4 regions of the Micromonospora sp. DT15 genome follow, and region 1 is predicted to be linked to each of the others. Evidence: riboswitches for the same ligand, from Rfam matches in the RefSeq annotation. Region 1 holds a riboswitch; each other region holds the start of a gene.
The links. A riboswitch is a leader RNA that binds a small molecule or an ion and turns the genes downstream of it on or off. The one in region 1 is predicted to bind cyclic di-AMP.

Region 1 (6,898 bases):
TCGGCACCCAGCACCGCCTGGACACCCTCGCCGCGTTGGCCCACCTGCCGGCCGCCGCCCTGGTCGGCGACCGGGACCGGCTGACCCCACCGCCGTGCGCCGAGTCGATCGCGGCGGCTCTGCCGGCCACCGAGCTGACCGTGTGCCCAGGTGCCGGGCACATGCTGATGATGGAACGCCCGGACGAGGTGAACGCCGCGCTCACCGGCGTCGTACGACGGGTGATCGCCGAATCGCCGACGGCTCACCTCGGCGCGTCGCCCCCGGCTCACCGTGGCGCGTCGCCCCCGGCTCACCGTGGCGCGGCCCCCGCCGAGACGGGTGCCTGAGCACGTTCGCGCACCTCGGGCGCGGCGGGTCGGGTCCGGGGCCGTACCCTTCTGCGGTTGGCCCGCGCGGTTTCCACCGCCTGCCGGCGACCTCTGAAGGAGCGTGCGTTGACCGACCAGACCGGCCTGGAGCAGGAGATCGCCGTCGAGCAACGACACCTGGACCGGGTGTACGCCCGACTGGCCGAGCTGCGGCAGTCGGCCGTCCGCGCCGAGCGTGACGGCTACCGGATGGCCCGGGTGGGCACGCACGGCGCCCTGGTCGAGCGCGACGCGATGGTCTTCCACGCCGCGCAGCGGCGGCACACCCTGGACGCCGAGCACGAGGGGCTGGTCTTCGGCCGACTGGACCTGCGCGACCGTCAGGTGCTGCACGTCGGGCGCCTGGGGATCCGCGACGAGAACGCCGTCACACTTGTCGTCGACTGGCGCGCGCCGGCCGCCGCCGCGTTCTACCAGGCCACCCCGGCGCAGCCGCTGGACGTGGTGCGGCGCCGCACCATCCAGTCCCGCGCCGAGCGGGTCACCCGGATCGAGGACGACCTGCTGGACCCGACGGCCGCCCCGGAAGGGATGACCATCGTCGGTGACGGCGCGTTGCTGGCCACCCTGTCCAAGGCCACCGGCCGGGGCATGCGCGACATCGTGGCGACCATCCAGCGGGAGCAGGACGAGGCGATCCGCTCGCCGGGTTCCGGGGTGACGATCGTCGCGGGCGGCCCCGGCACCGGCAAGACCGCTGTCGCCCTGCACCGGGCCGCGTTCCTGCTCTACTCCGACCGCAGCCGCTACGCCGGCGGCGGCATCCTGGTGGTCGGCCCGTCGTCGGTGTTCGTCGAGTACATCGGCTCCGTGCTTCCGTCGCTCGGTGAGGACACCGCGACCCTGCACTCGCTGGGCACCCTCTTCCCGGGGATGACAGCCACCCGCCCCGACCCGCCCGAGGTGGCGGCGGTGAAGGGCTCGCTGCGGATGCGCCGGGTGCTGGAGCGGGCGGCCCGCGACGCGGTGCCGGGCGGCCCGGGTGAGCTGCGGCTGCTCTACCGGGGCACGCTGCTGCGGTTGGACCGGGTCGCGCTGGACCGGGTCCGGGACCGTGCGCTGCAACGCGGCGCACGGCGCAACGAGGTGCGCCGGGCCGGTTTCGACGGGGTGTTCGCCGCGCTCTGGGCGCAGGCCCGTGAGCTGAGCAGCGGTCGGCTGCCGGAGCAACCGGCCTTCGAGGCGGAGATCGCCGAGCGGTCTGAGTTCCGGGAGTTCCTCAAGGCGTGGTGGCCTCGGCTGCACCCCCGGCACGTGCTCGGCTGGCTGGCGCAGCCGGACCGGCTGCGCCGGTACGCCGGTGGGATCCTCTCCTCGGCGGAGATCCGGCTGCTCAACGCCGCATACCAGAACCTGGACTCGGCCGGGCTGACCATCGCCGACGTGGCACTGCTGGACGAGCTGGACGCGCTGCTCGGCAAGCCCGCGCAGCCGGCCCGCGCGCGACGCGACCCGTTCCAGCTCGCCGGCGGCGTCCGTGAGCTCAGCACCCTCGGTGAACGGCAACGGGCGGCCCGCGCGGCGGCCCGGGAGCGCCCCGAGGACTACCGGGACTACGCGCACGTGGTGGTGGACGAGGCGCAGGACGTCTCGCCGATGCAGTGGCGGATGATCGGTCGACGCGGCCGACTGGCCTCCTGGACCGTGGTGGGCGACCCCGCGCAGACCGCGTGGACCGGCGATCCGGAGGAGCTGACCCGGGCCCGCGACCAGGCGCTGGGCCGGCGTAAGCGACACGACTTCACGCTCACCACCAACTACCGCAACTCGGCGGAGATCTTCGCGGTGGCGGCGGCGGAGATCCGGCGGCTCTACCCGGACCTTCCGCTGCCGACCGCCGTCCGCTCCACCGGGGTCGAGCCGGTGGAGCTGGTGGTGCCCGCGACGGGCTTGGAGACCGCGACCGTGGAGGCCGCCGCCGGCCTGCTGGCCGAGGTGGAGGGCACGGTCGGGGTCATCACGCCGGTCCCTCGCCGGGACGAGGTCGCCGGTTGGCTGGGCGCGCTCGGCGCGCCCAGGTTGCAGGTGGTGACCAGCCTGGAAGCCAAGGGCATGGAGTACGACGGGGTGGTGCTGGTCGCCCCGAGCGAGATCCGGGCGGATCCGGGCGCCGGGGTGCGCACCCTGTACGTGGCGCTCTCCCGGGCCACCCAGCGTCTCACCACCATCGACCCGACCGGCTGACGTGTGCGGACTGCCGCCAGCGGCACGCCCCGCCCGTACACTTGCACACATAGCGATGTGAGCATACATTTGACCGGGTCCCGACCAGCGGCGGAAGGTGGTTCTCGTGGGCGCAGGTCATGACCACCACCATGGGTCCGTTGCCAATGCCGCACACCAGCACCGGGGTCGACTCTGGGCGGCCTTCGGATTGCTCGCCACCCTGATGGTGGTCGAAGCGGTGGTCGCACTGCACACCGGCTCGCTCGCCCTGCTCTCCGACGCCGGGCACATGTTCACCGACGTGCTCGGCATCGGGATGGCGCTCGCCGCCATCACGGCGACCCGGCGGGCCACCGGCGACCCGCAGCGCACCTTCGGGCTCTACCGGCTCGAGGTGCTCGCCGCGCTGGCCAACGCCGTCCTGCTCTCCGGCGTCGCGATCTACGTGGTGGTCGAGGCGATCCGCCGCTTCGGTGACCCGCATGAGGTCATCGCCGGTCCGATGCTCGCGGTGGCCGTGCTCGGCCTGCTCGCGAACATCGCCGCGTTCGCGCTGCTGCGCGCCGGAGCCCGGGAGAGCATCAACCTCCAGGGCGCCTACCTGGAGGTGCTCGGTGACCTGCTCGGCTCGGTCGGCGTCATCGGCGCGGCGCTGCTCATCACCGTCACCGACTGGTGGTGGGCCGACCCTCTGGTCGCGGTCGCCATCGGCGTGTTCATCCTGCCGCGCACCTGGCGGCTGGCCCGCGCCGCCATCCGCATCCTGGTGCAGGCCGCCCCGGAGCACCTCCAGGTGACCGCCGTGCACGACCGGCTCGCCGCCGTCCCCGGTGTCGTCGAGGTGCACGACCTGCACGTCTGGACGCTCACCTCGGGCATGGAGGTGGCCTCCGCCCACCTGACCATGGCACCGGGCGCGGAGGTCGGCGCGGTGCTCACCGCGGCACGTACGGCCCTGCACGACGACTTCCGCATCGAACACGCGACATTGCAGATCGAGCCCGGCGCCGCTTCTGGAGCCTGCGGCTCCATCGAATGGTGACCGGTTCGTCGATTTCCGTGGTGACGCACGCACCGTCCGTCACATCGGCTGCAGCGGCCCCACCCGCACCGGTAGGCTCGGTCCCGGCCGTCACCAGGCGGCGCCCTCCCGGCGCCGGTGGCGGTCGCCGCCTAATCGCCCAACTGGGCGAACCGGGGAACCATGTTCCTGGGGTGTATCCGCGTCAGCGGTAGGGATCTTCCGTCCCGAACCCGTCAGCTAACCCGGTCGGCGGCTGACGGAAGGACATGCGCAGTGGCACCAGCACGACCACCCGCCGCCCGACTGGCGGCCCTGATCGTCGCGATGTTCGCCCTCGGCGTCGCGCTTCCGGCCGGCACCGCCTCGGCCGCTCCCCCGACCGGCCTGCGAGCCGCCGCACCCGACTCCGACGAGGAGGGCGGCACCCCGGCGTTGCGAGCCCAGCTCGATGCGGCCAGCAAGGGTTACCTGGACGCGAAGCGCGCCCTGGACACCTCAGTGCAACGGCAGAAGCAGCTCGGCACCCAGTTGAAGACCATTGAGGTCGAGATCGACCAGCGCAACGGCAAGGTCGGCGAGATCGCCGAGGTCGCCTACCGCACCGGCCGGCTGGGTGCGGTGTCGGCGCTGCTCAACAGCAACACCCCGGAAGGCTTCATGGACCGGGCGGCCGCGCTGGACGCGGTGGCGGCCAACGAGGACCGGGTGCTGCGCGACCTGCTGGACACCAAGGACAAGGCCAACCGCACCCGGGTCGCCCTGGACGGCGAGATCAACGAACAGCGCAAGCAGGTCGCGGTGATGGCCAAGCGCAAGGAGCAGGCCGAACGGGCCCTGAGTGTGGCCACCACGCCCAAGCCGCAGACCACCGCCGACGCCGGCTCCAACCGGGGCACCTCCAGCGCCAACGCGAAGGCCGCACCGCGCAACTCCGACGGCTCCTGGCCCTCCGAGTCGTGCAGCGTCAACGACCCCACGCCGGCCAACGGCTGCATCACCCCGCGCACCCTGCACGCGCTCAACCAGGCCAAGGCCGCGGGATTCACCCGGTACGTCTCGTGCCACCGCCCCAGCGGCTCGGGTGAACACCCGAAGGGCCGGGCCTGCGACTTCGCGGCGCAGAAGAACGGCTTCGGCGGCGACGCCACCGGCGGCGACAAGACGTACGGCAACAACCTGGCCGCGTACTTCATCCGCAACGCGGACCGGCTCGCCGTGCTCTACGTGATCTGGTACAGGCAGATCTGGCTGCCCAGCAGCGGGTGGAAGTCGTACAGCGGGGCGGGCGGCGACCCGTCCAGCGACCACACCAACCACGTACACCTGTCGGTCTACTGACCCACGCGTCGTGATGCCTGTGAGCCAGTGATGGCTCACAGGCATCATGTGTGTCCGGGGGCGGGGCTACGTCACCGGGCGTACCCCTGATGTCGTCGCTCGTCGGACGACCCGGCGGTGGCCGGCGGGCAGCATCGCGGTATGCCTCGGATCCGACCCACCACCCGCAAGGCGCTGCTCACCCTGCACCTCGTCACCTCGCTGGGCTGGCTCGGCGCCGACCTGGTGCTGCTCACCCTCGGCGTCGCCGTGCAGCGGGGTGCCGACCCGGCGGTGGTCTATCCGGTCACGGCCCTGGTCGGCACGGTGCTGTTCGCGCCGCTGAGCGTCCTGGTGTGGCTGATCGGAGTCGCCAGCTCGCTGCTCACCCCGTGGGGCCTGCTGCGCCACCGCTGGGTGCTGGTCAAGCTCGTGCTCACCACGGTGATGGTCGGGCTGGTGCTGTTCCTGCTCACCCCGAATCTGCGTCACGCCGGAGCGGTCGGCGCCGCCCTGCCCGCCCGCGATCGCGCCGACCTGGTCATCGCGCCGGCGGTGTCGACCAGCCTGATGGTCATCGCGACAGTGCTCTCCACCTACAAGCCGTGGGGCCGACGTCCCACCACCCGCCCGACCCACAAGAGCGCGCCAACCCCGATCTAACGCGCCCGCCCCGCCCTACGCGCCCGCGATCTTGCACTTACTGCGCCGACATATGGGTTCATCCCACTGATATCGACAGCTGAAACTGCAAGATCGGCGCGCCAGGGGCGCCGACGGGCTCGGCCCCGGGGCGGGTCGGGACGCGGGTCAGGGGTTAGGGGGCGGGGTGTTGTTGGTGCGGTCCAGGGCCGCGCCCAGCCGGGTGGCCAGGGCGAGGTGAGCGGCCTGGGCCTGGCGGAACGCGTAGCGGAACAGGGGCCTCGGCGCGGTCAGGGTGATCTCGACGTCGACGCGGGTCAGGCCGTCCGGCTCGGCGCGTAGTCGGGTGTGGTTTCGCACAGTGGTGGCCGGCCACTGGCGGGCCACCATGACGATCTCGTCGGCCTCGCTGATCAGCACGTCCGCGTGGTAGGTGGTCCGGAAGCGCAGCGGACCGGCCGCCAACCGGTCGTTGATCGTGTAGCTGGCCTGGGCGCCGGGCCGGGGCGGTACCCGGCGAACCCGCACGATCAGCGGATGCAGCTCGCCCTGCCGGGTCAGGTCGCTGAGCAACGCTGCCGCCTCGGCGGGTGAGCACCGCGCCTGGACGGTGTAGCTGAAGGTATCGCTGCTGAGCACACCGTCTCCCGCCGTCGTCTGGTCGCCCGATCGTCCCGTACCGATGTCTGGCTGGCAACGCCCCAGGGACCCTCAGCGCCGTGCCGGACCGGGCCGATGCGACGACCTGCCACCACCTGCGCCATTAAGGTCGGTTAGTACGGAATCTTCCGAAGGTGCCGGAGGGCGGCCAGCATGAACGGCGACGACCGATGAGTGGGCACGTGATGGTCTTCGCGCCCACCCCACAGCTGACGGTGATGGTGGACCAGCCCAACGACCACCCCGAGCTGCATCTGCACCCCGGCGGGCAGGGCGTCTGGCAGGCCCGGATGGTGCTCTCCCTCGGAGTCCACGTGGTGCTCTGCGCCGCCCTCGGCGGTGAGATCGGCCAGGTGCTGGAGCCACTGCTGGTCAGCGAGGGTGTGGACCTCAAGGTGGTGGTCCGTGACTCCGGCAGCGGCGGGTACGTGCACGATCGCCGCGACGGCTCCCGGCAGGAGATCGCCGACGTGCCCGGACAGCCGCTGAGCCGGCACGAGATCGACGAGCTGTACAACCTTGCCCTCGGCGAGGGCTTGCGGGCCTCGGTGAGCATCCTCAGTGGGCCGAACGAACCGTGGCTCGTACCGGCCGACCTGTACCGACGCTTTGCCGCCGACCTCGGCGCGAACGGTGCTCGGGTGGTGGTCGACCTCTCCGGCGATCACCTCGCTTCGGTGCTGGAGAGCGGGGTGTTCTTCCTCAAGGTCAGTCACGA
Region 2 (6,898 bases), on a different contig from region 1:
GGAGACGAGCAACCCACCGGGCAGCCGATCGCCCGTCCCGCCCCGCTCGTCCGCCGTCGGGGTGGCGGCGGCATCGTCGTGCCGGCTCTCGGCGACCGGGGCGGGGTCGACGACCCGGCCGATCCCGTAGGCGGCGCCGAAGACCGCCGCCAGGCCGACGGCGAACCCGGCCAGTTTCGTCACGGTACGCACGCCGGCCCGCCGATCACGCGTCGACGAGGTCGTAACCGGCCTCGTCGACGGCGGCCCGGACGACGGCGGTGTCCAGCGGCTGGTCGCTGCTGACGGTGACCCGGCCGGCGGCGAGGTCGACCTGGACGTCACGCACACCCGCGATGGCGCCGACCTCAGCGCTCACCGCGCTGACGCAGTGCCCGCAGGTCATGCCCTGCACCTGGTACGTCGTGTCGACCATTGGATCGTCTCCTTCGTGGTACCGGTACCCGGTGGGGGTATCCCAACAGAACCGACCGTACCATACCCCCTGGGGGTACGCTATCCTGGTCGGTATGACCGCACCCACCCCGATCCGCGGATACACCGCCAGCAAGGACCAGCTGCTCGCGCGGCTCCGCCGCGTCGAGGGGCAGGTCCGGGGCATCGAGAAGATGGTCGACGACGACCGCTACTGCATCGACGTGCTCACCCAGATCTCCGCCATCCAGGCCGCCCTCGACAAGGTGGCCCTCGGGCTGCTCGACGGGCACGCCCGGCACTGCATGCACGAGGGCGCCGCCGATGGTCGGGCCGACGAGATGGCCACCGAGATGATGGCGGCGGTCGGCCGGCTCATGAAGCGCGGCTGACCGCGCTCAGTCCGGCGCGGGATCGAGACGGACCCGGCGCAGCAACTGAGCGTTGAGCGCCACCACGATCGTCGACGCCGACATCAGCACCGCGGCCACCGCCGGGCTCAACGCCACACCCGCCCAGGCCAGCACCCCGGCGGCCAGCGGCAGCGCCACCACGTTGTAGCCGGCCGCCCAGGCCAGGTTCTGTCGCATCTTCCGGTACGACGCCCGGGACAGCCGGACCACGGCCCCCACCCCGCGCGGGTCCGAGGATGCCAGCACCACCCCGGCGGACTCGATGGCCACATCGGTGCCCGCGCCGATCGCGATGCCCACGTCCGCCCGGGCCAGCGCCGGCGCGTCGTTCACCCCGTCACCGACCATCGCCACCACCAACCCCCGCCGCTGGAGCTCGGCCACCCGATCGTCCTTCTCCGCCGGCAGCACCTCGGCGAAGACCTCGTCGACGCCGGGCCGGAAGCCGAGGTCGGCGGCGACCGCCTCGGCCACCGGCCGGGCATCACCGGTGATCATGGCGATGGTCCGGACACCCTCGGCTCGCAACTCGTCGACAGCGCGCCGGGCCTCCGGACGCACCTCGTCGGTCAACGCGAACGCACCGAGCACGGCGTCGGGCAGCCGCACCAGGTGCAACACCGCGGCACCCCGCGCCGACCACCGCCCGGTCGCGGCCTCCAGCTCCGCCGGGAGCGAAAGGCCCAGCTCGCGCAGCAGCGCCGGCCCGCCCACCGCGTACTCCGTACCGTCGATTGTCGCCTTCACACCGCGGCCCGGCAGCGACCGGAACCCGGTTGCCCGGGCCGGGCCGCCGCGGCCGGCCGCCGCCACTATCGCCCGGGCCAACGGATGTTCGCTCTCCGACTCGACACCGGCCGCGATCCGCAGCACCTCGTTCCGCTCGACGCCGGACGCCGTCGCCAGGTCGGTCACCCCGTGCTCGCCCCGGGTCAACGTGCCGGTCTTGTCGAAGAGCACCGCGCCGACGGTCCGCATCCGCTCCAGGGCCAGCCGGTCCTTGACCAGAATCCCGGACCGTGCGGCGAGCGCGGTGGAGAGCGCGACGACCAGCGGGATGGCGAGACCCAGCGCGTGCGGGCAGGCGATCACCAGGACGGTCACCGCGCGGACCACCGCCTCGTCGGGCTGACCGAGCGCGGTCCAGACCAGCACGGTCAGCACGGCGGTCCCGGTGGCCAGGTAGAACAGCGCGGCGGCGAACCGGTCGGCCAACAGTTGGGCCCGTCCACCGGAGGCCTGGGCCTGCGCGACCATCCGCTGGATGCCGGCGAGGGCGGTCTGCTCACCCAACGCCTCGACGCGCACCCGGATCGCCGAGTCGGTGGCGACGGTGCCGGCCACCACCCGGTCGCCAGTCGACCGGGCGACCGGCCGCGACTCCCCCGTGATCATCGACTCGTCCAGCTCGGCGCCGCCCTCGACGACACGGCCGTCCGCCGGTACCCGACCCCCCGGCCGGACCAGCACCACGTCGCCGATCCGCAGACCGGTCACCGGCACGGCCTCGACCCGCCCGTCCGCCGCCACCCGTTCGGCCTCGTCCGGCAACAGCGCGGCCAGCGCCGCCAGCGCTCCCCGGGCCTGTCCGATGGCCTTCATCTCCTGCCAGTGCCCGAGCAGCATGATGGTGACCAGCGCGGCCAACTCCCACCAGAAGTCCAGGTCGAAGACGCCGACGCTGGTCGCCAGGGACGCGGCGTATGCGACGGTGATCGCCATCGCGACCAGCAGCATCATCCCGGGCGCCCGGTCCCGGACCTCCCGAACCGCGCCGACCAGGAACGGCCAACCGCCCCACCAGAACACCACCGAGCCGAGCACCGGGCCCACCCAGCCCTGACCGGGGACGACGTCCCCGCTCAGGCCCAGCCGACCCGACACGAGATGACTCGTCAGCACCACCGGGATGGTCAATACCAGGCAGACCCAGAACCGACGGCGAAACATCGCCGGATCGTGTCCGGCGTGCTTGTCGTGTCCGGCGTGCTTGTCGTGCGGCACGGGTTCGGCGTGTCGCGGTCGGTCGGGGTCGGGCGGTGACGGAGCGGGCATGGCTCCAACATGCCGCCCCGGAGACCGCCGCGCGAGCGGTTCGGCCGCCCGACACTCCGCCACGACCTGCAACCCCCGGAAGGGCTGGCTAGCATCTCCCCCGATGGCCCTCCGAATGCCGCTGCACAGTCGGGCACCGGCGCCGCCACGTCGTGGCGGTGCCCCCAGCCGACCGGGCCGAGCACTGACCGTCCGTGATCAAGCGGTCGTCAGGCAGCGATCCGCCCCGCCGTCCGCCGCGTTTCCACCGCAACGGTGAACCGCCCGGCCCGCTGACCCGTATCCCGCACCGGATCGTTGGGAGTCTCACCTTGGCCGCCGACCACACTCACCCTGCTCCGTCCGCCCCGCCTCGGGTGCGACGGATCCTCGTCGTGACTGTGGTGCCCCTCTTCGTCGCCACCGTGCTGGCCGCGGTGCTGCTCTGGCCGCGCGGCGGGTCACCGCAGACCGATGGTGGTGCGGACGTGCCGCGCTACCCCGGCACTGTCACCCGGGTGGTGAGCGAGCCGTGCCCGCCGGCGCCGTCGGTCCCCGAGGGCACACCGAGGCTCGGCGACGGGCGGTGCGGCACTGTCGACGTGCGGGTGGACGACGGGCCGACCGCCGGCCAGCAGGTACGGACTCCGGTGCCCGACGGGCCCGGCGCACCCCGGGTCGAGGTCGGCGACGAGGTCGTCCTGGTCGAGCTGGCCGACCCGACCGATCCCGCCACCAGCAACTGGAACATCGCCGAACACCAACGCGGCACCCCGATGGTGTGGCTGGCGGTGATCTTCGCGGTCGCGATCGTCGCGTTCGGTCGGTGGCGGGGTCTGGCCGCGCTCGCCGGGCTGGCCGCCAGCTTCGCCATCCTGCTCACCTTCGTGCTGCCGGGCATCAGCGCCGGCAGGTCACCGCTGCTGGTGGCGGTGGTCGGCTCGGCCCTGATCATGTTCGTGGTGCTCTATCTGACCCACGGGGTCACCGCACAGACCTCGGTCGCGGTGCTCGGCACCCTGGGCAGCCTGGTCCTGACCGGCGTGCTCGCCACAATCGCCACGGCCGCGACCCACCTCACCGGCTTCGGCAGCGAGGACGCCACCACCCTGTCGATGTTCCAGGGCGACGTGGACCTGCACGGTCTGCTGCTCGCCGGAATCATCATCGGGTCACTCGGGGTGCTCGACGACGTGACGGTCACCCAGGCGGCCACCGTCACCGAACTGGCGAGCGCCAACCCCGGGCTGACCCGGTTGCAGCTCTACCGTGCCGCCACCCGGGTCGGCCGCGCGCACATCGCCTCCACTGTCAACACCATCGTGCTGGCCTACGCGGGTGCGTCACTGCCCCTACTGCTCCTGCTCACCGCCGACTCGCGGCCGATCGGGCAGATCCTCACCAGTGAGTTCCTCGCGCAGGAGATCGTCCGCAGCGCGGTCGCCACCCTCGGTCTGATCGCCGCCGTGCCGCTGACCACCGGGCTGGCCGCGGTGGTCACCGCCGCCGGGCGCGCCGACGCCTCAGCGCTCACCGACGCCTCAGCCCCCACCGACGCTCCCGCGCCCCGGCCCCAGCCGGACCGCAGCGAGGCGCTGGCCGCACTCAGCTCACCGCGAACGGCCGGCTCCGACGAACCGGACCGGACGCGGACCGCACCCCCACCCGAGGCCACCGACCGGTGGCCGAAGTCGAACAGGAGCACGGATACGGCATGGTGACACTCCTCAGCGTGACCAGATCGGGCATCCACCCTGAGAACCCCGTCACTGGTCACAGAACGCTATGGCGAAATGACGCTTTTGGTCGGCATCCAGGCGTAGCTCAGCCGGTCGACTCTCGGGTAACCTCGCTGCCGGTTACCGATGAAGGCGCGAAGCGGCGCCTGCGGTGCCACCGCCCAATCGCCAACCGGCGAGCCGGGGACCCAGGTACCTGGGGTGAATCCGCATCAGCGGTAGGGGCCACTTCCGCCCCGAACCCGTCAGCTAACCCGGTCGGCGGTCGACGGAAGGGAACATTGTGACGGCACCCCTACGCCGCTGGTTGACACCCGTGGTGGCCGTGATCGCCGCACTGACCGTGTTCGCCGGGCCGTTCCCGGCGCACGCCGCCCCGACGAACCCCACACCGTCCGGGCACGAGGAGGACGGCGAGCCCAAGCTGCTCAACGACGTCATCGAGCAGGCCAACCGTGACTACTCCGCCGCGAAGTCCAAGCTGGACAAATCCAAGAAGCGGCAGAGCGAGTTGGCGGCGGAGGTCAACCGGGCCAAGGCCGACCTGGACGCGTTGGCCCCGCAGGTCGGGCAGATCGCCGCCCAGGCGTACCGGACCGGCCGGATCGGTGCCGTCGCAATGCTGCTGGAGAGCGACGCGCCCGACTCGTTCGTCCAGCGCGCCGGGCTGCTCGACGAGATCAACATGGTCAACGAGAAGAAGCTCTCCGAGGTCAACGAGGTGAAGTCCCGCGCCGAGCAGGCCAAGCTGGCCCTCGACACCGAGGTGCGCGAGCAGCAGAAGCAGACCGCCCTGATGGCGAAGCGCAAGAGCGAGGCCGACAAGGCGCTCTCCCTCGTCGGCGGCAAGGGTTTCACCGGCGGCCTGGTGGATGCCACCTCCAAGGTCGCGAAGATCGGCCCGGGTCGCACGGCCGACGGTGACTGGAAGGCCCAGTCGTGCAGCGAGAACGACCCCACCACCTCCGGCTGCATCACGCCGCGCACGCTGCACGCGTACAAGGAGGTCAAGGCGGCCGGCTTCAACCGGTTCGTCGGCTGCTACCGCCCCGGCGGGCCGTGGGAGCACCCGAAGGGCCGCGCCTGCGACTGGTCGCTACAGAAGAGCGGGTTCTCCCCGTGGCACAACAACGACACCAGGACGTACGGCAACAACGTCGCCGCGTTCCTCATCCGTAACGCCGACCGGCTCGGCATCTACTACGTGATCTGGAACCGGCAGATCTGGTTCCCGGCCACCGGCTGGAGTTCGTACAGCGGGCCGTCGAACCACACCGACCACGTTCACATGTCGCTGCTCTGACCCGCCCGATCTCCGTCGAGGGCCGTTCCGCGTGACGCGGAGCGGCCCTCGTCGCGTCAGACGGTGGCAGGCGCGGCCGGGTCGGTCGAGGCCGGAGTCGTCAACGTCGTGAAGCCGGCCGGCACAGCGGCCACCGGACGTACCGCTCCGGCTGCCAGTCGGTAGGACACGCCCACCACCGCGCACCGCCCCCGCGCCACCTCGTCGGCCAGCACTGGCGACTGCCCGAGCAGCGTCTCGACGGTCTGTGCGATGTGGATGTCGACGATGCCGTCGATGTCGTCCACGCCCTCGGCCGCGGCCCGGCGCAGGCTGGGCAGCACGGCGTCGACCACGGCGCGCAGATGGCCACTCGGCGCGGTACCGGTCGCGGCGGACTCCCGGGCGGCCTGCACCGCACCGCAGGAGTCGTGACCGAGCACCACCACCAGCGGGGTGCCGAGCACTGTCACCGCGTACTCGACGCTGCCGAGCACCTCGGGGCCGGCGGTGTGCCCGGCGGTGCGAACCACGAACAGGTCGCCCAGGCCTCGGTCGAAGATGATCTCGGCAGCCAGTCGCGAGTCCGAGCAGCCGACGATCACCGCGAACGGGTGTTGCCCGTCGGCCACCGCGGCCCGGTGCCCGGCATCCTGGTTGGGGTGGCGTGGGGCGCCATCGACGAAACGCCGGTTGCCGGCGACCAGTTCGGCGTACGCCCGGGTCGGCTCACTGAGCGCGGTGGCCCCGTCGGTGGTCCGCTGCGGACCCGGCTGACCGCCGGAGCTCCCGGTATGACTCATCCCGCACCTCGTCTCGACGCATCTGACCTGGTCAAACCGGCTTTCCGCCGGGCGGGCGGCGGGCGCTGGCTCGTGCTCCACCGTCACACGCACCGTAAGATGCGTCAAGGTATGCGTGATTTAGATTTCATACGTTGACTCCGGCCACACCCTGGGCAACCTTCCCGGGGCGGGGCGGACCAGACTCTCGCGAGGGCAGACGGACATCCGAAA
Region 3 (6,898 bases), on a different contig from region 1:
TCGACGGCGATCAGCTCGACCGCGTCCGACTCGCTCGCCGGGATGTCGGCCCGGATCGACTCGAGGCACTGGTACAGGTACGCCTCGACGCCGTACACGGGCACGACGATGCTCAGCAGCGGTGCGTGCGTCGGCTCATTGACCACGTCCGCCACCTTCGACGACCCGGGTGGCCGGCCCCGGAACCTGACGTTGCCGCCGATGGTGGACTCTCTGAACTCCCGCCCAGCGGGAGGTTAACGCCGAACCGGTGGGCGGTTTCCAGCCCGGGGAGCGCGGGGTCATGGGGCGGGTGGGATGCGTCCGGTTCACCCGGGAGTGACCCGGTAGGGTGCCTCGGTGCGGCCCTGCCGGGTCGTCGTGGGCGTCGCCGTCGCGCCGTCCGACGCCGCGCCGAGGAGGCTACGACAGTGCTGGTGACCCTGCCGAGCGCCGGGATCCCGGCATGACGAGCGTCGCCGCGACGTCGGCCGCCCGGCCCGCACCGGCCCCGCCCCGGCTGCCCTCGCTGACCGGGCTGCGGTGGATCGCCGCTCTGCTGGTCTTCGGCTTCCACGCCGGCACCATGCGGATCATCGCCGAGCCGGACTACAAGGCCGTCATCGACGCGCTGTTCACCCTCGGTCTCTCCGGGGTGCAGTTCTTCTTCATCCTCAGCGGTTTCGTGCTGGTCTGGTCGGCCCGCGAGGGCGACTCGCGGCGTACGTTCTGGCGGCGACGGATCGCCAAGATCTACCCGAACCACCTGGTGCTGTTCGTGGCGACGCTGGTGGTCGCCTGGTGGTTCGCCGACCCGGTCCTGCCGGCGGCGGCGTTGGAGAACCTGCTGCTGTTGCAGGCGTGGGATCCCCGGCCGGGCTGGTTCTACAGCATCAACACCGTCAGCTGGTCGCTGTCCTGCGAGTTCTTCTTCTACCTCTGCCTGCCGCTGGCGCTGCCGCTGCTGCGCCGGGCCCGGCCGAAGCTGCTCTGGGCGCTGATCGTCGCGCTGCCGCTGCTGATCCTCGCGCTCTGGCCGGCACAGGAGTTGGTGCCGGAGGTGAGCCGTTGGTGGTTCACCCAGATCTTCCCGCCGGTGCGGTCGCTGGAGTTCTGGTTGGGCGCGGTGGCGGCCGAGTTGATGCGCCGAGGGCTCTGGCGCGGTCCCAAACTGACAGTGGCCAGCGGAATCTTCCTGGTCACCTGGGTGGTGGCCGCGCAGTGGATCCGCGCCGAGCTGTGGACCACGCTGCTCGCGGTCGCGTACCTGTTGGTGATCACCGCTGCCGCGGACGCGGACGTGCGGGGTCGGCGCTCGCCGTGGCGGTCCCGGCCGCTGGTCTGGCTCGGTGAGGTCTCGTTCGCCTTCTACCTGGTGCACGTGCTGGTGATGACGACCGTGCTGCGGTGGAGCGGAACCTGGGGGATCGGCTTCGGAGGCTGGCGTGGCCCGGCCGTGGTGCTCGGTTTCCTGGCGGCGAACCTGATCCTCGCCGGGTTGCTGCACCGCTTCGTCGAAACCCCGATGATGCGTCGGCTCGCGCCGCGCCGCGCGGCCCGTCCAGCACCCGTCCCCCGTCAACGCCCGGCCGGCGACGACGACGCGCGAGACCCCGCGAGCATCGCCCGCGGCGAGGTCGACGGACCTGCCGGCGAGGCCGGTCAGGCCGGCGGTCGATCAACCTACGTCGACCTGCGCTGACGGCGTCCACCCTGGTCAAAGGGGTCGGCGCGGCGTGATCCGACACGCCCGTGGTCGATGCGCACGGGTTGGCGCGAGGCGTAGCGTGGGGACGTGCTTCCGGTCGCGTTCACCTGTCCGCTGTGGTGGGTGGCGCGCTGGGCGACTCGGGTGCTGACCAGCCTCGCCGTCGTCGCGGCCCTGGCGCTCGGCGCAGGCCCGGCCACGGCCGCCACGTCGACGCCCGGCACGGGGCCCACGTCGAGCGTGGTGCCGACCACTGTCGCCGGCTCGCTGGCGGCCTCCTGCCGACACGCCGCGCCAACGGGGTCAACCGTCATCAACGCCGGCCGTGCGCAGGGCGACGATGGTGCCGACGCCATCGGGTCGGGGGCACACGGCGCGGCCCGTCCGGCCCCGGCGAAGGCCACCGAGGAGTCGGTCCCGACCTGGTCGGTCGACTCGCCGGTGGCGCTCCCCGGCGATCAGGGCACCAGCGCGGCCGGCGTGCTGCCGGCCAGCGCGGCCGAATCTGACCGGCTGCCCCTCGTCCACAGTGCGAGCGGTCGGGCTTCCCGGGCCCCACCCGGGCGCTGAGCCACCGGGACGACCGTCCCGCCGCCGCGCCCTGTCGACCCACCCGCTCCCTGACCCGCCGACCCCGTGCCCGCCGTGGCCCGCTGGTCGGCGCGGCTTTCCATCGCACTGCTCTCTCTCCCCGAGGTGCCGACCATGGAGACCGTCGTCTTCTACCAGTTCGTGACCGAGGTGCCGCGGGCCGCCGCCATCTGGTCGACGCTGTTCCTGCTGACCCTGGGCCTGCTCACCGTGCTGGCCGCCCGCCCCGAACGGGCTCGGCCGACCGGCGACCCGGTCCCGGCCGGGCCCACCGCCCAGGAGTTGGCCGCCGCCGAGGCCGTCGACAGGCGCCGCTACGCCGAGGAGGTGGCCGTTGCCGCGGCCCGCGCGGCCACCACCGCCAAGCGGCGGCGTGCCGCCTGGCTGACCGCTCAGGAACAGCTGGAGCAGGCCTGGATCGGGTACGACGAGGCGGACGCCGCCGCGCGTCGCTTCGCTGGCGCGGGGGCACTGCCCACCCCGCAGACCCCGCACACCCCCGCCGAGTACGCCGCCCGGGAACGCTATCTGCACCGGGCGGCGATGGCGGCGTACTGGCGGGGCGACCTGACCATGGCGCAGCTCGGCGACGTGTTCGGGCACCGGCGCGGCTGGGATCCCCGGCGACACCCGGTCGAGCAGGAGGTGCTGATCAGCCGGGTGATCCGGGATGCGCGGTCGACCGACTACCAGGTGGCCGCCGACCGTGAGCGGGTCGCCTGGCGCGACGCGGAGTTGGCCGCCGAGTCGGCTCGTGCCCTCGCCGAGGAGGCGTACGCGGCGGCGGCCCGGCTCCGTCCGAGCGTGGCCCCCGCGCGCCGCACGGTCGCCGGGGCGTTGCGTCCCGCCGTCGTGGCACTGTGGCGCCCGGCCCGGGTGGGTTGAGCCCAATCCGTTATGTGAGGCCGGTCACCCAATCGGGAAATGGGACGTCCGACGCGATCGACGGGATTGTTCCCGCGATTGTGGCCGCGTTCTTTACGGCCTGTCCGGTTGTCGCCCGTAGGCGTCGCCGTAACTGGTTGTCCCATCGAGTCACATCATCGGCATTACGCGCAGAAATTGTGGCGCCAATTGGGGTTTACGCAGGTGAACCTGGCTTGGCAGGGCGTTGGGACGCCAGTAGTGTCGTCCCGTCCGGTGCGGTAACCGATCGCAAGACGCGACGCCGCATCGACCCGCTTAATCGTGATCAACGAACCGGGGACCCACCAGTAAGTCCGGGGTGAATCCGCGAGCCACGGCCCGCGGTAGGGCGTCTTCCCGCCCGAATCCGTCAGCTAACCCGGTAGGCGGTGTCGGAAGGAGTCCCATCCTCGTGCAGCACCTTTCCACCCCTCGGTTGTTCCCTCGCCTCCACGGCGCGGCGGTGCACCCGCTCATTCGTCGCGTGACGGTGAGCTGACCCCCGGGTCATCGCCTTTCCCGCCCGGCCGATCCGGGCGTTCCCCTGAGCGGTTCACACCCGCGGACCACTGTCCGCGCGCTGGCGCCTGCCCGAATACCGGTCCGGCCCCGGTGTGCCGCTCTCCCCCCGATCCGTGGAGGACCCCGTGAAGCACACCCTGCAGCGCCAGCTCCGTCGCCTCGCCACCGAGCGCCCGTACCAGATCGTCGCCGCCTCCGCCGCAGCCCTCGCGATCGCCACCACCACCGGCGCCCTGCTCACCACTGCCGACGACGCCCCGGCCGGCCAGCGCACCGCGACCACCGTCGCCGAGATGCGCAGCGACGTCGCCGCCTCCCGCAGTGAGGCTCGGGACGCGTCCCCCTCGGCCAGCGCCGCGCCGACCACGGCCGCCCCGGCCACCAGCGCCGCGTCGCCCGCCGCCAAGGCCAAGAGCAACCCCGACCTCACCCGTAAGCCGACGCCGCCGAAGCCCCCCGCGACGAAGGTGCTCGACTACGACTACGAGGCGCAGAACACCTACTACAACTGCGGCCCGGCGGCCACCCGGAACGCGCTCAGCGCCGCCGGCATCGACCGCACCCAGGAAGAGCTCGGCGCCGAACTGGGCACCACCGAGATGGGAACCAACTCGGCCGAGGACACCACCCGGGTGCTCAACGCCGAGGTGAAGGGCTCCCCGTACCGGACCCGGATGTTCCCCGGCGCGCCCAGCCCGGCCCAGATGGACCGGCTCCAGGCCGACGTGGTGAAGGCCGTCACCGACGGCCGGGGCGTGGTGGCCAACGTCGTCGGGGACGCGGTCGACACCGACGGCGGGTGGCACTCCTACGGCGGTGGGCACTACATCGCCGTGGTGGGCTACAAGGACAACGGTCGCACCGTGCGGATCGCCGACTCGGCGAACCCGGCCGACCCGTCGTACTGGATCACCACGATCGACCTGGCCAACTGGATCACCAGCCGGGGCTACTCCGCCTGACCCGGGCACCCTGACCGCCGCGGGCGCCGTCTCCCACAAGGGGCCGCGCCCGCGGCGTTTGTCCGCCCGGCCCGCCATCGACGGCCCTCGTACCCGACCGTGAACCGTGGGAGACTGCGGCCGTGGTGGATGAAACGGGTGGTCACACCGGCCGCGGGCCGGTCCTGCTGCTGCTGCACGGCATGGGAACGACCGGGGACGTGTGGTTGCCCTGGGCCCCGTACCTTGAGCAGCACTGGCCCGGGCGGTGGCTGGCACCGGACCTCGCCGGCCACGGCTGGGCGTCGCCGCTGCCGTCGTACTCCTTCGCGGGCTTCGCTCAGCAGATCGCGCGGGCCCTCGTCCCCGACGACCGGCTGGTCGTGCTCGGGCACTCGCTGGGTGGGGTGGTCGGCCTGGCGCTGGCCGCCCGCGATGCCGGAACGCCGGTGGACGCCGTGGTCGGGCTGGGCATCAAGGCACTCTGGTCACCCGCCGAGCTGAGCCGCGCCGCCGAGCTCGCCGCCCGACCGGTGAGCTGGTTCGCCACCCGCACCGAGGCGGCTCGCCGCTACCTGCGGGTCGCCGGGCTCACCGGTCTGGTCCCGCCGGACCACCCGGTGGTGGAAGCCGGGCTGCGCCAGGTCGACGGCCGGTGGCGCCTCGCCATGGACCCGGCCGCCTTCGCCGTCGGCGAGCCCGATCTGGCCGCGCTGCTGGCGGCGACCGACGTGCCGGTGGTGCTGGCGCGCGGGGAGAACGACCCGATGGTCACCGACGAACAGCTCAAGGAGTATGGCGTACCGGTCGCCACGCTGCCCGGTCTCGGACACAACGCGCATGTGGAGGACCCGGCGGCGGTGCTGGCGCTGCTGGATCCTTACCGCTGAGCGGCTATGCCGGTGCGGTCGCGGTGAGCGCCTCGGCCGGTGCCAGCTCCCGGCGGGCGGCGGCCAGGAACGCCTCGGCGTACGACTCGGCCGGGAAGTCACCCAGGTAGCGGCGGCGGGTGGCCCAGCGGGCCTCGGCCAGCGGGTCGGTGTCCAGCAGTGCGGTCAGCACGTCGTCCAGGTTGGACATGTCCCGACGCAGCACGTAACCCGACCCGGCCAGCGGGAACCGCTCCACGAACCGGTCGCCCTCGTCGCCCATGTCGGTGACCGCGTACGGCTTGCCGGAGTAGAGGAAGTCCGAGATCACTCCGGACACGTCGGAGACCAGCGCGTCGGCGGAGTTGACGCACTCGGTCAGGCTCAGCTCCCGAGCCGCCGCGCCGACCACGTGCTGGCGGCCGGTGCGGGCCCGGTCGGCGACGAGCAGTTCGGTCAGGCGGCCCAGTTGCCGGGCCGATGCCGGGTTCTGCGTGGTGTACGGGTGGGCTCGCAGGATCACCGTCGCGCCGCGTTCCAACAGTCGACGCAGCAGGCTTTCGGCCACCGGTAGCGAGCAGTAGTCGGCGTCGGCGTGGTGCCCGGTCCAGGTCGGCGTGTAGAGCACCGTCGGGTGCGCCAACCCTCTTGCGGGCTCCGGGCGCACCTCGATCGACTCGACCTGTGGACGACCCACCACCACGAACTTGTCGGCCGGGATCTGCACTCCGGCGCGGGCGTACCTGTCGATCGCCGCCTGCCCGGCCACGAAGATCCGGTCGAAGATCCCCGACACCGGGTTGGCGCTCGGCGCCTTGTCGCTGTCGCCGTGGTGCAGCTGGATGTGGGTGAGCTGGGTGAAGCGGACGCAGTGGCTGTTCTTCGCACCGTGGTTGACGTAGAACGCCGCCCGTAGGCTCGGCACCAACGCCTGGTCCATCGCCCCCAGGGTGGGGCAGTAGACCACCGGCGCGTCGGTGGCCGCCGCGATCGGGGCCAGGAACTCCGGCTCACGCAGCACGACCAGGAACGGTCGGCCGATCCGTTCCAGGTACGGCAGCCACATGGTGACCTGGTATTCCGAGCCCGGAGGCGCGGAGAAGTAGAGCAGGAACTCCGGCTGGTGCCGGCGCAGCGCGGCGGCCACCGGCCCGCCACCGGCGCGTGGCCGGAACCGTCGCCGGGCCAGGTCCAGCGCGACCGCACCGGCGCCCGCCCCGACCAGCAGGCTGGCGGCCAGGGCCACACCGGCCGGCAGGGCGAGCGCGGCGGCGAGCGCCAGGGCGGCGAGCAGCCCGAGCAGGGCCGTGCCGAGCCGGTCGGCGATCAGCGGCGTCCAGGCGCGTACCGGCAGGTTGGCCGTCCGGATCTCCAGACCGCCG
Region 4 (6,898 bases), on a different contig from region 1:
CGCCCGCCTCACCGAGCGGCCGTCCTTCCTCGCTGCCCGAATGCGGTCCCGAGACTGAGAACGGGCGCTCACCACCACGGCTCCTGCTGCCGCCCGACCTCTGGTGAGTGCGGACCGCCTGGCGGGTGGTGAATCCAGTGGACCGGCACCGACCGTAGCGGAAAGCTGTGGGGATGGAACCGATACAGACGGCGATCATCGTGCCGATACCCGAGGCCGAGAAGGCGGTGGGCCCCTTCCGGGCATCGCTCGACCGGGCCGCTGGGTGGGGGGTGCCAGCCCACGTGACCGTCCTCTACCCGTTCCTGCCTCCGCAGCAGATCGATGAGCAGGTCTTGGCCGTACTGCGCGAGACCATTGCCGGGATCCCGCGGTTCGACGTCGCACTGACGGACGTCGGCTGGTTCGGTGACACGGTCGTCTGGCTTGCTCCGCAGCCAGCTCGCCCGTTCCTGGAGCTCACTTCGGCGGTGTGGCAGCAGTTTCCCGAGGCGCCCCCGTATGCCGGGGCGCACAGCGATGTGGTGCCGCACCTGACCATCGGTCACGACGCCGCCAAGGCCACGCTGAGCCACGCCGCGGAAACCGTCTCCACTTACCTACCGATCAACGCGGCCATCGACAGAGTCCGGCTGATCGCCGGAACGCCGGACATCAGCCCTTGGCGCACCGTCTGCGAGTTCCCGCTTGGCACCACGCCACCTGCGCCTGCTGGTACGGAGGTCACAGCGTCCTGGCCAGGGCCTCGATCGGGGAGCGGGTGACGGGCGACCGTCACTCAACCAGGCATCGGTACGGGGTCCTCGCCCATCAGTGGTGCAACTTGCAAAAGACCCACGTCAGCTAACTGTGTGACCGACGTACTGACGTGAGCCAGCAGAAGGCGCGCGGGGACAGGGCGGTACATCAGTTGGCGCCGCTCCTGACGTGCAACCACCGGGCCGAGGAGGGCGCAGGGTTGATGAGGCGAACGAACAGGCGGAAGATGCGGACGGGCCGACGCAGGCCAACCACGCTAGGTGAGTGGGCAGCGTTAACCAGCAGCATCGCTGCGCTCGTCGTTGCCGTCTCTGGCCTTCTCGCGGCTCTGCAGTAGCGGAGGCACCGCAAGCGCAAGAAAGCGATCGGAACGGATGAAGGCCCAGGTCGGGAACATGTCCTGACCTGGGCCTTCATGGTGGAGCGGGTGACGGGAATCGAACCCGCACTGTCAGCTTGGGAATCGGATTGATCACGCCGGTGAGCAGTCGCGCCGCCTGGCTATCGAGCACGGAGGGGACCGGTCGCTGTCGTGCGAGGAGCCGCTGTTGACCCCTGCTGACCGCTCCATCGGGCACGGGTCGGGCACGGCGGGCGTAGACAAGGGCTGGACTTGTAGGCGGTCTTGTCGAAGCCCGGCGGTCGTCCGCCGTGGCCCGCGCCGCCTGGATCATCCCGCGCCGACTGGTTGTAGCCTCGGCCGTTATGAGTTGGCTGCCTGACGACTTCGTCCACCCCGTCTACGTGCCCGTGCCCAACACCGCGCTTCACCTGCGGCCGATCCGGGAGGCGGACACCGCGATCGACTACCCCGCCGTGATGGGCTCCCGAGAACGCTTGTGGGAGATCTTCGGCCCGGCCTGGGCTTGGCCCAAGGAGACAATGACCTATGAAGAGGACCGCATCGACTTGCTGCGGCACGAGAAGGAGATAGCCGCGCACCAGTCGTTCAACTACGCGCTGCTGGACGAGGAGGAGACGGTCATCTTTGGCTGCGTCTACATCGACCCGCCCGAGCGCACCGGCTCAGACGGAGAGGTCTCCTGGTGGGTGGTGGACGACCTCGTCGGCGGCGAGGTGGAGCGCGCGCTCGACGCGCTGGTGCCGCAGTGGATCGCCGCCGACTGGCCCTTCCGGCAGCCCCGTTATCTGGGCCGCGACATTACCTGGCAGGACTGGCTCGCGCTGCCGCGCGCCTCGTGACACCGCGCGGCTGCCATCCCGTCTGCCATCGACCCGCCCTCCTGGGAGCGGGCCGCCGCCCGGCCCGCCACGTCAAGCGGACCTTGACGGCCCGTGCGGACGCTGGCGGGTCGGGCGGTGGTCTGCTCGGCTTGCCCGGGTCGATGGCAGGCGGGATGGCCTACCGGGATCGGGCACGTAACGGGCACGCCAAGCCGAAGAAGTGACCGGAACGAATGAGGCCCAGGTCGGGAACATGTCCTGACCTGGGCCTTGATCGTGGAGCGGGTGACGGGAATCGAACCCGCACTGTCAGCTTGGGAAGCTGATGTTCTGCCATTGAACTACACCCGCAAGCGGCACCACTGTACCCGAGTCATCGAGCCCATGCACCCAGGCACCCCCGGTGACCGCAGGTGTCCGCGGACCGTGCCGCCCGGGTCGGCCGGGTTGATCCACTCGGCTTCCTGGAAGTCGGGGCATCCGCAGCGCCGGGATACCGCGGTTTCGCCGAAGTCGAGTGGATCATGCGGGAGTGGCGGCTCGCCGGGTGTGGCGGGCGTACGCATCGGTGCCGGCTCCGTCACCACGGAGCCGGCACCGATGATCTTCCGGTGGTGTGGTCAGGCGGCCGTGCACTGCACGTCACGGCTGAGGAGGGTCGGGCGCGTCTGCGGGACGGCGAGGGGCGCTGCCACCGCCGACTGGGCGTTTGGGTCGAGCCAGACCCGAACGGCCGGCCGGCTCGGCCCGAGACCCGGAATGCCCGCGATGTGCTGCTCGCGGCGGGTGAGCATGGCCACGTCGACGGTGAACTCGAAGAGCCGCCAGTCGACCTGCGGCTCGGCCCGGGCGCTCTGCGCCAGCTGCGCCACCCGGATCGGATCGGTCACCGGGCGGGCGTGACCCGCCACGTACGCCTCGTCGTCGCTCTCCTCCGCAGGGAACGAGTGCAGCGCGTAACGGCCGTCACGTTCGAGGTCGCGGCGCTTGGGCGAGTCGATGATGAAGCAGAACAGCCCCTCGGCGGTGATGACCGGGGAGACCGGATGGACGCGGGGCCCGCCGTCGGCACGGACCGTGGCCAGATAGCCGAAGCCCGGCCCGTACTGCTGAAGGAGAACGCGGATCCCGTCGGCGAGTCGGGGCTCGTCGGCGGCGAATTCGGACCAGGAAGCCATGTGGGCATTCTATCGAACAAATGTACGAGTAGCGACCTCGACGCGCTGGTCCGGCACCGAATCCGGCCACTTCCGGCAACGCGGCTATGGTGGTCCGATGCTGCTCTCCGACCGTGACCTGGTCTCCGAGATCAAGGCCGGCACGCTGGGCTTGGAGCCGTTCGAGCCCACCCTGGTCCAACCCTCCAGCATCGACGTCCGACTCGACCGGCTGTTCCGGGTCTTCAACAACCACCTCTACACCCACATCGATCCGGCCATGCAGCAGGACGACCTGACCTCGGCGGTCGAGGTCCCCGACGGCGAGCCGTTCGTGCTGCACCCGGGGGAGTTCGTGCTCGCCTCGACGCTGGAGGTCATCTCGCTGGGTGACCAGCTCGCCGGCCGACTGGAGGGCAAGAGCTCCCTGGGCCGGCTCGGGCTGCTCACGCACTCCACCGCCGGTTTCATCGACCCGGGCTTCTCCGGCCACGTGACGCTGGAACTCTCGAACGTGGCGAACCTGCCGATCACCCTCTGGCCGGGCATGAAGATCGGGCAGCTCTGCATCTTCCGGCTCTCCTCGCCAGCCGAGCACCCGTACGGCTCGGTGGTCTACGGCTCGCGCTACCAGGGCCAGCGGGGGCCGACACCCAGCCGCGCCTGGCAGCACTGGCGCACCTGGCCCACCCGCTAGGACCAGAACGACGAGGGCCCGCCGCGAGGAGATCGCGACGGGCCCCTTCGGTCACACTGGGTCAGCCTGGACGGCCATAGCTGTGGATCGGGCCGTCGTCGACCTTCTTCATCTTGACCGGTTGACCGGCCTGCGAGGCGTGCACCACCCAGCCACCGCCGACGTACATGCCGACGTGGTGGATGTCGCTGTAGTAGAAGACCAGGTCGCCGGGGCGCAGGTCACCCTTGCTGACGTTCTTGGTGACCCGGCTCTGCGCGGCGGCGTTGTGCGGCAGCGACACGCCGGCCTTCGCCCAGGCGGCCAGCATGAGCCCGGAGCAGTCGTACGAGTTCGGACCCTCGGCACCCCAGACGTAGGGCTTGCCGATCTGCGCGCAGGCGAACTTGACCGCGGTGCCCGCGGCACCGCCGGGGTAGCTACCCGGGCAGGGCGCCGGGCGCAGCGGACCGCCGCCGCCGCTGCCGTACACCTTCAGGCGCAGCTTCTGCAGGCGTTCGATCTCGTCGTTGATCTGCTTCTTCTTCGCCGCCAGCTGGGCTTCCGTGCGGGTCAGCTGGGCCACCATCTCGTCCAGTGGCGCCTTCTGCGCGGCCAGTTGGTCGCGCAGGTCGGCCACCTGGCGGACGTCCTTCTGCTGGTCGTGCGCGAAGCGGTCGAGCATTTCGAGCTGGCCGACCACCTCGCTGGGCGACCGGCTGCCCAGCATCGCGTTGACGGTCGAGACGTTCTCACCCATGTAGGCGCGTACGGCAAGGGCGCTGACCTTGTCCATCGCGGCGTCGACCTGGCGCTCGAGCGGAGTGATCCGGGCGGCCAGCGCGTCTGCCTGCTTGCGCTTCGCGGCGAGGTCGATGCGGGTGGCGTTGTGCCGTTCGATGACCGGTTCGAGCTTGTTCCAGTCGGCGTCGATCTGGCGCTCGATCTCGGCGACGGAGGGGTCGGCGTGGGCCGGCGTGGCACTACCGGTCAGAACGACGGCGACGCCGGCCAGCGCGGCGAGTGCGGTGGTGAAGCGGGACCAGCGTGGGCGCGGCACTATCGACGCCGGGCCGGCTGATGCCGACCGCTCGGACGACGGCCGCGGGGCATGGAGTGCCACCGGGGTTCCGTACTCCTTCTTCCTGACCGCCTACCGGGTTAGCTGACGGGTTCGGGCGGGAAGTCGGCGCCCTACCGCAGTGGCTGCGGATTCACCCCGAGGGACCTGGGTCCCCGGTTCGCTCGGAAACGACTCGGCGGTGTCGGTCCGTTACCGCCCGGGGTGGGCGGAGCTGCTGTCGGGCCGACAAATGACCAGAGTAGAGACGCCCGTTACCGATCCGCAACCCGTGCGGCCGTGACACTCCGTACGGATTGGACGAGGTCACTGACCGTGTGTGAAGAATTCTTTCCGTGCACTTCGATAGATGGAAAGGTATTGACGCGATCTCCCGGACGGCGCGATGGTGACCTGACCTCACTCCGCGAGAATCTAGGGGGTTCGATGCACCATCCAACCCTGTCGACAGGCTGGCGCGCGCTGCTCGCCGCCACCCTGGTCGCCGCCGCGACCACGGTGCCACTCTCCGTCGGCCCGGCCGCCGCCGCGCCCACCACCGACCGCCAACAGCAGTACGCCGACGCGGCCACCGAGTACGGCGTACCGGCCGTCGTGCTGCTCGGCGTCTCCTACCTGGAGTCCCGTTGGGACACCAACGCCGGCACACCGAGCACCAGTGGCGGCTACGGCCCGATGCACCTCACCGACGTGCGGCACGTGGCCGCCCTACCCGGACGCGGTCACCACAACGCCGGCGCCGAGGACCCACGCGGTGACGGCTCCCGGCCGGCCCGGGTGCCCGCGCCCCGACCGGTCGAGGCACCCGCCCCGTCCACCGCCGCGTTGCAGACCGTCGACGCCGCCGCCGCGCTGACCGGTGCCGCCCCCGAGGCACTGCGTACCGACGCGGGCCTCAACATCCGGGGTGGGGCCGCGCTGCTGAGCGCGTACCAGAGGGATCTGGGCGCGACGGTCGGCGCGGACACCGACCCGGCGGCCTGGTACGGCGCGGTGGCCCGCTACTCGGGCGCGGACAGCGCCGACGCCGCGGCGGCCTTCGCCGACGAGGTCTTCACCACCATCGGCGCGGGCGAAGCCCGGGTGACCGACGACGGCCAGCGGATCACCCTGCCGGCCCGCACGGTACGGCCCGAACGTTCCTGGCTGGACCGGCTGGGCCTGCGCCGGCTGGCCCGCCCGGACGGGGTGGAATGCCCCCGCACCATCTCCTGCGAATGGATCCCGGCGCCCTACCAGGCGTTCGGCGAGGGGGACTACGGCAACCACGACCTCTCCGACCGGCCCGCGCGGCAGAAGATCGAGTACATCGTCATCCACGACACCGAGGCGAGTTGGGCCACCACCCTGCAACTTGTCCAGGACCCAACCTACGTGAGCTGGCACTACTCGCTGCGCTCGGTCGACGGGCACATCGCCCAGCACGTCAAGACGAAGGACGTCGGCTGGCACGCCGGCAACTGGTACGTCAACGCGAAGTCGATCGGGTTGGAACACGAGGGCTTCGCGGCGCAGGGCACCTGGTACACCGAGGCGATGTACCGGACCTCGGCGAAGCTGGTCCGGCACCTGGCGCTGCGGCTGGGCATCCCACTGGACCGCCAACACATCATCGGCCACGACAACGTGCCCGGCACCATCCCCTCGACAGTGCGGGGAATGCACTGGGATCCGGGCCCCTACTGGGACTGGACGCACTACTTCGACCTGCTGCACGCCCCTCGACTGGACACCGGCACCCCGGCCACCGGGCTGGTCCGGATCGACCCGGACTACACCACCAACCAGCCGGCGTTCACCGACTGCGTCACGGTGGGCGTGCCCTGCGCTCCGCGCGGTTCCTCGTCGGTGGTGCTGCGCAGCGCGCCGTCCGCTGACGCGCCGCTGGTCAACGACATCGCGCTCCGCCCGGACGGCAGCCCGAACACGATGGCGGTGTCGGACCACGGGGCCCGGGCGTCCGCCGGGCAGACGTACGCGCTGGCCGGCCGGCAGGGCGACTGGACGGCGATCTGGTACCTCGGGCAGCGGGCCTGGTTC

Region 2: linked by a shared signal. The riboswitch ahead of ACLQ3F_RS16910 (coiled-coil domain-containing protein) and the one ahead of ACLQ3F_RS10305 (coiled-coil domain-containing protein) in region 1 are both predicted to bind cyclic di-AMP.
Region 3: linked by a shared signal. The riboswitch ahead of ACLQ3F_RS16410 (C39 family peptidase) and the one ahead of ACLQ3F_RS10305 (coiled-coil domain-containing protein) in region 1 are both predicted to bind cyclic di-AMP.
Region 4: linked by a shared signal. The riboswitch ahead of ACLQ3F_RS18455 (NlpC/P60 family protein) and the one ahead of ACLQ3F_RS10305 (coiled-coil domain-containing protein) in region 1 are both predicted to bind cyclic di-AMP.

Annotation. Positions count from the first base shown of each region.
Region 1 is NZ_JBNCKJ010000004.1:13,700-20,597, reverse strand. Features, by position in the region: gene ACLQ3F_RS10320 (alpha/beta fold hydrolase) at 1-329, shown strand, start outside; gene ACLQ3F_RS10315 (HelD family protein) at 438-2,555, shown strand; gene ACLQ3F_RS10310 (cation diffusion facilitator family transporter) at 2,662-3,579, shown strand; cyclic di-AMP (ydaO/yuaA leader) riboswitch at 3,698-3,829, shown strand; gene ACLQ3F_RS10305 (coiled-coil domain-containing protein) at 3,835-4,899, shown strand; gene ACLQ3F_RS10300 (hypothetical protein) at 5,041-5,541, shown strand; gene ACLQ3F_RS10295 (SRPBCC family protein) at 5,689-6,159, opposite strand; gene ACLQ3F_RS10290 (1-phosphofructokinase family hexose kinase) at 6,351-6,898, shown strand, end outside.
Region 2 is NZ_JBNCKJ010000007.1:79,751-86,648, reverse strand. Features, by position in the region: gene ACLQ3F_RS16935 (hypothetical protein) at 1-192, opposite strand, end outside; gene ACLQ3F_RS16930 (heavy-metal-associated domain-containing protein) at 206-415, opposite strand; gene ACLQ3F_RS16925 (metal-sensitive transcriptional regulator) at 510-806, shown strand; gene ACLQ3F_RS16920 (copper-translocating P-type ATPase) at 813-2,777, opposite strand; gene ACLQ3F_RS16915 (YibE/F family protein) at 3,194-4,582, shown strand; cyclic di-AMP (ydaO/yuaA leader) riboswitch at 4,749-4,879, shown strand; gene ACLQ3F_RS16910 (coiled-coil domain-containing protein) at 4,884-5,903, shown strand; gene ACLQ3F_RS16905 (carbonic anhydrase) at 5,960-6,685, opposite strand.
Region 3 is NZ_JBNCKJ010000006.1:386,008-392,905, reverse strand. Features, by position in the region: gene ACLQ3F_RS16430 (glycosyltransferase family 2 protein) at 1-146, opposite strand, end outside; gene ACLQ3F_RS16425 (acyltransferase family protein) at 446-1,681, shown strand; gene ACLQ3F_RS16420 (hypothetical protein) at 1,775-2,257, shown strand; gene ACLQ3F_RS16415 (hypothetical protein) at 2,393-3,163, shown strand; cyclic di-AMP (ydaO/yuaA leader) riboswitch at 3,448-3,588, shown strand; gene ACLQ3F_RS16410 (C39 family peptidase) at 3,820-4,668, shown strand; gene ACLQ3F_RS16405 (alpha/beta fold hydrolase) at 4,791-5,537, shown strand; gene ACLQ3F_RS16400 (CDP-glycerol glycerophosphotransferase family protein) at 5,542-6,898, opposite strand, start outside.
Region 4 is NZ_JBNCKJ010000008.1:4,039-10,936, reverse strand. Features, by position in the region: gene ACLQ3F_RS18485 (hypothetical protein) at 1-58, shown strand, start outside; gene ACLQ3F_RS18480 (2'-5' RNA ligase family protein) at 174-764, shown strand; gene ACLQ3F_RS18475 (N-acetyltransferase) at 1,465-1,962, shown strand; tRNA gene ACLQ3F_RS18470 (tRNA-Gly) at 2,222-2,295, opposite strand; gene ACLQ3F_RS18465 (pyridoxamine 5'-phosphate oxidase family protein) at 2,565-3,122, opposite strand; gene dcd (dCTP deaminase) at 3,220-3,798, shown strand; gene ACLQ3F_RS18455 (NlpC/P60 family protein) at 3,860-4,900, opposite strand; cyclic di-AMP (ydaO/yuaA leader) riboswitch at 4,914-5,049, opposite strand; gene ACLQ3F_RS18450 (N-acetylmuramoyl-L-alanine amidase) at 5,285-6,898, shown strand, end outside.